2 regions of the Citrobacter farmeri genome follow, and region 2 is predicted to be linked to the other one. Evidence: predicted binding sites of a transcription regulator. Region 2 holds the regulator's gene; the other holds the start of a gene.

Region 1 (5,021 bases), 2.0 Mb from region 2:
TGCTGTTACTGGCCTGGCAGGCGCCGATGTTCAACGCCGTGAGCTATCTGGTACTGGCCGGTCTTTGCGCCTCTCTGGTTGGCGATGCGTTGACATTATTGCCGCGTCAGCGACTGCTCTATGCGATTGGCGCGTTCTTCCTCTCGCACCTGCTGTATACCATCTATTTTGCCAGCCAGATGACGCTCTCTTTCTTCTGGCCGTTGCCGCTGGTGCTGATGGTGCTGGGTGCTCTGCTGATTGCGGTGATCTGGACACGCCTCGAAGAGCTGCGTTGGCCGGTCTGCACCTTTATCGCCATGACGCTGGTCATGGTCTGGCTGGCCGGTGAACTGTGGTTCTTCCGTCCCACCGGGCCTGCGCTGTCGGCATTTTTGGGCGCGTCGCTGCTGTTCATCGGCAACATTGTCTGGCTGGGCAGTCACTACCGCTGTCGTTTCCGCGCGGACAACGCCATCGCCGCCGCCTGCTACTTTGCCGGGCACTTCCTGATCGTCCGTTCACTTTACCTCTAATAACGCTTGACTCTGGAGTCGACTCCAGAGTGTATCCTCCGGTTAATGAGAAAATTATCATCAACCGGAGGATGCCATGTCGATACCTGCTCACGATGGCAAAAAAGCCCCACAATTTTCATCTTTCAAGCCTGCTCCAGCGCCCCAGAAGACCGGTGACTGTTGCTGCGAAGGCGCATGCGCAACTCCTGAACCCGTTGTCGATACGGTAAAAGGCACCCGCTACAGCTGGAAAGTGTCCGGGATGGACTGCGCCGCCTGCGCCCGCAAAGTGGAAAACGCAGTGCGCCAGGTCAGCGGCGTCAACCAGGTCCAGGTGCTGTTTGCCACCGAGAAACTGGTCGTCGACAGTAACGGCGATCTCCGCCAGCAAATCGAGAACGCGGTGCAAAAAGCGGGTTACACCCTGCGCGATGAACAGACAAAGGAAGACGTCCCCGAATCCCGCTTTAAAGAGAATCTGCCGCTGCTGACCCTTACCGTCATGATGGCGCTCAGTTGGGGACTGGAGCAGTTCAACCACCCGTTCGGTCAACTCGCGTTTATTGCCACGACGCTGGTCGGCCTGTTCCCGATTGCCCGCCAGGCGCTGCGTCTGATTAAAACCGGCAGTTGGTTTGCCATTGAAACGCTGATGAGCGTCGCGGCTATCGGGGCGCTGTTCATCGGCGCCACGGCAGAAGCGGCAATGGTATTGCTGTTGTTCCTGATTGGCGAACGACTCGAAGGATGGGCCGCCAGCCGTGCACGCAAAGGGGTCAGCGCGCTGATGGCACTGAAGCCAGAAACCGCGACGCGCCTGCGCGACGGCGTGCGGGAAGAGGTGGCGATCAACACCCTGCAACCGGGTGACATCATTGAAGTTGCCGCCGGGGGACGCCTGCCTGCTGACGGTAAACTGGTCTCTGGTTTTGCCAGTTTTGATGAAAGTGCGCTGACGGGCGAATCAATCCCGGTAGAACGCGCCACCGGCGAAAAAGTGCCGGCGGGAGCGACCAGCGTGGACCGTCTTGTCACGCTGGAAGTGCTCTCCGAGCCAGGTGCCAGCGCGATTGACCGCATTCTGAAGTTAATCGAAGAAGCCGAGGAGCGCCGTGCACCAATCGAGCGTTTTATCGACCGCTTCAGCCGGATTTATACGCCAGCGATTATGGTCGTCGCCCTGCTGGTGACGATCGTCCCGCCACTGTTATTCACCGGCGCCTGGCAGGAGTGGATTTATAAAGGGTTAACGCTGCTGCTGATCGGTTGTCCGTGTGCGCTGGTGATCTCCACGCCAGCGGCCATCACATCCGGACTGGCGGCGGCAGCCCGTCGCGGAGCATTGATTAAAGGCGGCGCGGCGCTGGAACAGTTAGGTCGTATCACCCAGGTCGCCTTTGATAAGACCGGGACACTGACCATCGGTAAACCGCGCGTCACGGCGATTCACCCAGCCAGCGGCGTCAGCGAATCTGAACTGCTGGCGCTGGCGGCGGCCGTCGAACAGGGCGCAACGCACCCGTTAGCGCAGGCCATTGTTCGCGAAGCGCAAACGACAGGGCTGACAATCCCAGCCGCTGAGGGGCAACGGGCGCTGGTGGGGTCAGGTATTGAAGCACAGGTGAATGGTGAAAGCGTTCTGATTTGCGCCGCCGGGAAACGTCCTGCCGACGCCTTTGCCGGAGAGATTAATCAACTCGAAAGCGCCGGGCAGACCGTCGTTCTGGTTCTGCGCAACGAGAGCGTGATCGGCGTAATCGCCCTGCAGGATACGCTGCGCGACGATGCCCACACCGCCATCAGCGAACTCAACGCGTTGGGCGTGAAGGGCGTGATCCTGACCGGCGATAACCCGCGCGCGGCGGCAGCCATTGCCGGAGAGTTGGGCCTGGCGTTTAACGCAGGATTGCTGCCGGAAGATAAAGTGAAGGCGGTCACCACGCTGAATCAACAGTCACCGCTGGCGATGGTGGGTGACGGCATTAACGATGCGCCGGCGATGAAGGCCGCCGCCATTGGTATCGCGATGGGTAGCGGCACCGACGTGGCGCTGGAAACGGCGGATGCCGCACTGACGCATAACCGCCTCACGGGGCTGGTGCAGATGATCCAACTGGCCCGGGCCACCCACGCCAATATTCGTCAGAACATCACCATTGCGCTGGGGCTGAAAGGGATATTTCTCGTCACCACGCTGCTCGGAATAACCGGCCTGTGGCTGGCGGTGCTGGCGGATACCGGAGCAACGGTGTTGGTCACCGCCAACGCCCTTAGATTGTTACGTAAAGGATAACGTGTTTTTGCCGGATGGCGGCGTTGCCTTATCCGGCCTACGAGCCGTGTGCAGTGTATTATCTTTGTAGGCCGGATAAGCGTTAGCGCCATCCGGCCTAAGAGCCGTGTGCGGTGCATTATCCTTTGTAGGCCGGATAAGCGTTAGCGCCATCCGGCGTCGCTTACTGGCCTTTACGCACCAGATAGCGATACGGCAGAGAGTCGGTCTCTTTTGCCACCAGTTCGTGTTCCATAAAGGTACAAAAGCCGGGAATGTCACGGGTGGTTGCCGGATCGTCCGCCACAATCAGCAGCGTTTCGCCGGTCTGCATGTTGCGTACGGTTTTACGCACCATCATCACCGGCTCCGGGCAGCGGAGTCCCTGGGCATCAAGGGTATGGTCGGGAGAGGAAAACAGATCGCTCATCGTGGTCTCATTCACTAAAAAAACGGCTGTAGTTTACGCTCAGTTCCGGAGTAAGCCAATCAGGTTAACGATTGCGTGAAAAATAGCCATTGCATTGCAGCCGCAAAGCAGTATTATGCGGCGGCTCGAATTGGGTTCCCTCACCCCAATAACCATCAAAAAGGTACAATATGAATGCATTTACACACTCACAGCGCGTAAAAGCGTTGTTCTGGCTATCGCTATTCCATTTGCTGGTGATTACCTCCAGCAACTATCTGGTTCAGCTTCCGGTCTCCATTTTTGGTTTCCACACCACCTGGGGCGCGTTTAGCTTTCCGTTTATTTTCCTCGCAACCGACCTGACCGTGCGAATTTTTGGCGCGCCGCTGGCCCGTCGAATTATCTTTGCGGTGATGATGCCAGCGCTGCTGATCTCCTATGTAATTTCATCGCTGTTCTATATGGGTTCCTGGCAGGGATTTGGTGCTCTCATGCACTTCAATTTGTTTGTCGCCCGTATCGCGGTCGCCAGTTTTATGGCCTATGCGCTGGGACAGATTCTCGATGTACACGTCTTTAACCGCCTGCGTCAAAACCGCCGCTGGTGGCTGGCACCGACGGCCTCTACGCTGTTTGGCAACGTCAGCGACACCCTCGCCTTCTTCTTTATTGCGTTCTGGCGCAGCCCGGATGCCTTTATGGCCGAGCACTGGATGGAAATCGCCATCGTCGATTACTGTTTCAAGGTGCTGATCAGCATCCTTTTCTTCCTGCCGATGTATGGTGTATTGCTGAATATGTTGCTGAAAAAACTGGCAGATAAATCTGAAATCCCGGCGATGCAGACAAGTTGAGCTAAAGGTTCATTTTCTGAGTTGTGATAAGATGAACGAATGCGCCGTTATGGCCGTTTATCGAAAGGAAGAAGTCAATGCGTAATCTGGTTAAATATGTCGGTATTGGCCTGCTGGTTATGGGGCTCGCGGCCTGTGATAATAGTGATACGAAAGCGCCGGCAGAAGGCACGGCGGCAGAAAGCAACGCAACCGGTCTGCCGGTTTCTCTGCTGGATGGCAAACTGAGTTTCTCACTGCCGGCAGATATGACTGACCAGAGCGGTAAGCTGGGTACGCAGGCCAACAATATGCACGTTTACTCTGACGCAACCGGCCAGAAAGCCGTCATTGTCATCGTTGGTGATAACACTAACGAAGAGCTGTCCGTGCTGGCAAAACGTCTGGAAGATCAGCAACGCAGCCGCGACCCGCAGTTGCAGGTGGTGACCAACAAATCCATTGAGCTGAAAGGCCACACGCTGCAACAGTTAGACAGCATTATCTCGGCGAAAGGCCAGACCGCTTACTCTTCCGTCGTGCTGGGTAAAGTCGATAACCAACTGCTGACTCTGCAAATTACTTTGCCAGCGGACGACCAGCAGAAAGCGCAAACAGCCGCTGAAAATATCATCAACACGCTGGTTATTCAGTAACCGTCAGGATGATGAAACGGCCTCTGGCGATTCCTGCAGAGGCCGTTTTTTTAACCGCCAGGTTAACAGTAGCGCAATCGCCACCAGACCCGCCGCCGCCAGGTAAATCACCGGCACGCCAGCCCAACTCATCACCAGACCGGCCAACGGCCCCGTAACCCCCAGCGACAGATCCATAAACACCGTATAGGTCGCCAGCGCCGCCCCCTGATTCTGCTGGGGCACCGCCTTTACCGCCACCACGCCAAGCGCCGGGAAGACCAGCGAGAACCCCATTCCTGTCAACAGTACACCGATTTTTGCCATCCACGGCATCATCGCCACGCCCACCAGCAGCAGTCCGACAATCTC
Region 2 (5,021 bases):
GGCTATCAAAAACTTCGGTTCTGGCTGGACCTGGCTGGTAAAAGGAAAAGATGGCAAGCTGGCCATCGTTTCAACCTCCAACGCCGGTACGCCGTTGACCACCGACGCTACCCCGCTGATGACCGTCGACGTGTGGGAACATGCGTATTACATTGACTACCGCAATGCGCGTCCTGGCTATCTGGAGCATTTCTGGGCGCTGGTGAACTGGGAGTTTGTCGCGAAGAACTTCGCCGCATAAAGAAGATAACGCAGAAGAGACTCTCTTCTGCGTTTTTGCCCTGCCGTTAACCTGCGACACACACCTGTTCAGGCTGCTTTCTCGCCGAGACAAACACCAGCAACAGCGCCATACCTGCCACTATCGCCCCCATGACCGGAACAAAACTGTAGCCTAACCCGCCTGAAATGACGGCCCCACCGGCGGCGGCGCCCAGCGCATTCCCAAGGTTAAACGCACCAATGTTCACAGAAGATGAGAGGCCAGGCGCTTCATGAGCCACACGCATGACGCGCATTTGCAGCGGAGGCACTACCGCAAAAGTCGCCGCCCCCCATACCACCATACCGATCGCCGCCCCCAGTTCATTTTGTGCCAACAAGGGGATGGCCAACATAATCATCATCAGCAGCAGCAAAAAGCCCTTCAGCGTACCGTTAACCGAGCGATCGGCCAGTTTGCCACCGAGGTAGTTACCAATGGAAAAGCCCACGCCGATCAGAACCAGCATCCCGGTAACAAAGGCCGGAGTGGCATGGGTGATGCTTTGCAGGACGGGTGAAATATAGGTATACAGCGTAAACATTGCGCCCGCCCCCAACACGGTGGTCAGCAGCGCAGAAAGCACCTGAGGACGCATTAACACCGCGAGCTCTTTTTTCACTTCCGGTCGCGCCCCGGCACCGCCTTTCGGCAACGAGAAAAAGAGACTCAGCATTGAAATCACGCCCAGACCCGCGGTTGCCATGAACGACATTCGCCAGCCGATGGTTTCACCCAGCCAGGTCGCCGCCGGAACGCCGCCGATGTTGGCGATGGTCAGCCCCATAAACATCGTGGCAACGGCGCTGGCCTGTTTGTGCTTCGGCACCACGCTGGCTGCCACAACGGAACCCAGGCCGAAGAACGCGCCGTGGTTAAGGCTGGTTAAAATGCGTGACAGCATCAGTGTGGTGTAATCCGGAGAAATCGCCGAGAGCACGTTACCAAGCGTAAAGATAGCCATCAGAAAAATCAGCGCATTACGTCGCCCGCGATGTGACAGCAGCAGCGTCATCAGCGGTGCGCCGACCATCACGCCGACCGCATAGGCGCTAATCAGCATACCAGCCGCAGGAATAGACACATCGACACCACGCGCGATGACGGGTAATAGCCCCATCGGCGAGAATTCGGTCGTGCCGATGCCGAATGCGCCGATAGCCAGCGCCAGTAACGGATAATTAATTTTCATGCAGTGATGACTCCGGCTCTTCGCGACGGATCGCGATGCTTAACTAAGAGTCAAAAGCATGACATCAATCACAAAAAAAGAGAAGTTAACAAAAATACAAAAGACTTTTGCAGATTCAATAACAATATGGCAGGAGGTTCGAGGGAGCAGACACTCCCCCGAGGGGAAATCAATGCATTGCCGCTGTCAGACCGCCAGCAACGATTAAAGCCAGAACAATAAACGTGGTCACTAATGAAAATTTCAGATCGGTGCTCATCAACTTTTCTCCTTTTTATTCCCACACAAAAAGTGATATAGCGCATTTTTGCACACTTGAGTGCAAAAATCTCCCACGATTTAGAGTGATATGTGCTTTTAATACTTCCCCTTTTCGTTAAGATCAGCCAAAATTCGACGCTTACTTGATTAGCGTACCGGCCATTGACCCCTTCCTGACGCTCTGTGGCGTTTTCCCGTCATGCCGCACCCACGATGTTGCGCACAGGATGAGTAAAGGCAAACGTTTACTTGCGTATTTTAATGTTCAGGTTGGGTCTGGAGTGAGATTTAATGGCAACAATTAAAGATGTAGCGAAACGCGCAAACGTTTCCACTACAACCGTATCACACGTAATTAACAAAACGCGTTTCGTCGCTGAAGAAACACGCAATGCAGTGTGGGCGGCAATCAAAGAATTGCACTATTCCCCCAGCGCTGTTGCCCGTAGCCTGAAGGTAAACCATACCAAGTCTATCGGTTTGCTGGCGACCAGCAGCGAAGCCCCCTACTTTGCCGAAATTATTGAAGCGGTTGAGAAGAACTGCTTCCAGAAGGGCTATACCCTGATCCTTGGTAACGTCTGGAACAATCTGGAAAAACAGCGTGCCTATCTGTCCATGATGGCGCAAAAACGCGTTGATGGTCTGCTGGTGATGTGTTCCGAATATCCCGATCCCCTGCTTTCGATGCTGGAAGAGTATCGTCATATCCCGATGGTGGTTATGGACTGGGGCGAAGCCAAAGCCGACTTCACCGATACCGTAATTGATAACGCCTTTGAAGGCGGTTATATGGCTGGCCGCTACCTGGTCGAACGCGGACACCGTGAAATTGGTGTGATTCCGGGGCTGATGGAACGCAATACGGGCGCTGGCCGTCTGGCCGGTTTTATGAAAGCGATGGATGAAGCGCTGATTAAAGTGCCAGAGAACTGGATTGTACAGGGCGACTTCGAGCCTGAATCCGGCTACCGCGCCATGCAGCAAATTTTGTCGCAAGCGCATCGCCCAACGGCGGTCTTCTGTGGCGGCGATATTATGGCAATGGGTGCCCTTTGTGCCGCCGATGAGATGGGCCTTCGCGTACCGCAGGACGTATCGCTGATCGGCTATGACAATGTGCGCAACGCCCGCTTCTTTACGCCAGCATTGACCACCATCCACCAGCCTAAAGATTCCCTGGGTGAGACAGCCTTTAACATGCTGCTGGACCGTATCGTCAATAAGCGCGAAGAGTCGCAGTCCATTGAGGTCCACCCGCGCCTGGTGGAGCGTCGCTCCGTTGCGGATGGTCCTTTCCGCGACTACCGTCGCTAAACGTCTTCTGCGGGAGTCTCGTCAGGCTCCCGCAACCACTCTTTGTTCAGCGTTTCGCTGTCTCCCAGATAGTCAAGCAGCCAGATTAGCGCGGGTGACATATCATTCTGCTGCCAGGTCAGGCAACACCCCGCATCCGGGAAAGGGTTCTCCAGGTTCAATGCCACCCACTGTCTCTTATTGAGATACGGCTTGGCAAAATGCGTCGGCACCATACCGACACAAAGCCCGGCGCTGATACAGGTCGCGGAGGAATCCCAGTCCGGAACCACCACCCGCTTCTGGTTGTCCAGCAACCAGGTCACGCGTTTCGGCAGCGTGCGGGAGGTATCTTCCAGTACCAGTGACGGCCAGTTGCGCAACGTGTCATCACTGAGAGGCCCGCTCATGGCGGCCAGCGGATGTGTGCTGGCAACGACACAACACCAGCTCAGCTTGCCCATATCGCGGAAGGTGTATCGTCCTCCGACCGGGATCGCCTGGGTTGCGCCGATAGCGAGTTCAACCCTGCCATCTGACAGCGCGTCCCAGACGCCGTTGAACACCTCCTGAAAGACCAGCAACTCCACGTCATCAAAGTGGCGGTAAAAATCGACAATCAGCTGTCGCGTACGCTCCGGGCGCACGATATTGTCCACTGCGATGGGAAGTTGTCCGCGCCAGCCGTTGGCGATCTGCTGACACTGCTGGCGCGTGATCTGCATTTTTTTGATGACAGAGCGACCTTCTTTCAAAAACCAGGCTCCCGCCGGGGTCAGCACGACATCGCGGTGACGACGTTCAAAGAGCGGAACCGCCAGCCACTCTTCCAGTTGGCGGACCGTATAGCTGACCGCCGAGGGCACCCGGTGCAACTCCTGAGCGGCGGAACTGAAACTACCGTTGCGCGCTACGGCATCAACCACTTCCAGCGCATATTCTGACCACATAATCTGCCTACAAAATTTTTGAATGCAATAAACAAATATTACCGTTTCACAAGCCGAAATTCACTCCCTACACTCTGCGCCAGTGTCATTCATTAAAATTAGAGAACAACTATGCAACCAGGAAAAGGGTTTTTAGTCTGGCTGGCAGGACTCAGCGTGTTGGGTTTTCTGGCAACCGACATGTATTTGCCCGCTTTTGCCGCCATTCAATCTGACCTGCAAACACCGGCATCTGCCGTCAGCGCCAGCCTGAGTCTTTTTTTAGCGGGCTTTGCCGTCGCGCAACTGCTGTGGGGACCGCTCTCGGACCGCTATGGCCGTAAACCGATCCTGCTACTGGGTCTGTCCATCTTCGCCCTCGGTAGCCTGGGTATGCTGTGGGTCGAAAGCGCGACGGGATTGTTGGTTCTGCGCTTTATTCAGGCAGTGGGTGTCTGTGCGGCGACAGTCATCTGGCAGGCGCTGGTCACCGATTACTATCCTTCGCACAGAATTAATCGCATTTTCGCGACGATCATGCCGCTGGTCGGGCTGTCCCCTGCACTGGCGCCGTTATTAGGAAGTTGGATCCTGACCCATCTTTCCTGGCAGGCGATCTTTGCCACGCTGTTTATCATCACGCTGCTGCTGATGGTGCCTGCACTGTTTTTAAAACCGACTTCCCGGGCGCGCGACGACAGTAAAGATAAACTGACCTTCACCACACTGCTGCGCGCGAAAACGTATCGCGGCAACGTACTGATTTACGCGGCGTGTTCTGCCAGTTTCTTTGCGTGGCTGACCGGCTCGCCGTTTATTCTGAGTGAAATGGGCTACAGCCCGGCGGTGATTGGCCTGAGCTATGTGCCGCAGACCATCGCCTTTCTGATTGGCGGCTACGGTTGTCGCGCCGCGCTGCAAAAATGGCAGGGGCAACAGCTTCTGCCCTGGCTGCTGGTTATCTATGCGCTTAGCGTGGTGGCGACATGGGCCGCAAGCTTTATTCATCACATCACGCTTGCGGAGATCCTGATCCCCTTCTGCGTGATGGCGATAGCCAATGGCGCTATTTATCCGATTG

Evidence for each region. The regulator PurR, encoded in region 2, represses purine synthesis genes. The targets are predictions, from matches to a motif close to CANGCAAACGTTTGCNTG.
Region 1: tusA (sulfurtransferase TusA) is a predicted target of PurR. The motif match lies at 3,260-3,277, and genes of this name have one in related genera.

What each region holds. Positions count from the first base shown of each region.
Region 1 is NZ_CP077291.1:4,520,275-4,525,295, forward strand. It holds gene I6L53_RS21380 (lysoplasmalogenase) at 1-515, shown strand, start outside; gene zntA (Zn(II)/Cd(II)/Pb(II) translocating P-type ATPase ZntA) at 592-2,790, shown strand; gene tusA (sulfurtransferase TusA) at 2,954-3,199, opposite strand; gene I6L53_RS21395 (7-cyano-7-deazaguanine/7-aminomethyl-7-deazaguanine transporter) at 3,370-4,035, shown strand; gene I6L53_RS21400 (DcrB family lipoprotein) at 4,113-4,670, shown strand; gene I6L53_RS21405 (MFS transporter) at 4,674-5,021, opposite strand, start outside.
Region 2 is NZ_CP077291.1:2,494,798-2,499,818, forward strand. It holds gene sodB (superoxide dismutase [Fe]) at 1-241, shown strand, start outside; gene I6L53_RS11700 (MFS transporter) at 288-1,454, opposite strand; gene cydH (cytochrome bd-I oxidase subunit CydH) at 1,624-1,713, opposite strand; gene purR (HTH-type transcriptional repressor PurR) at 2,007-3,032, shown strand; gene punR (DNA-binding transcriptional activator PunR) at 3,029-3,961, opposite strand; gene punC (purine nucleoside transporter PunC) at 4,073-5,021, shown strand, end outside.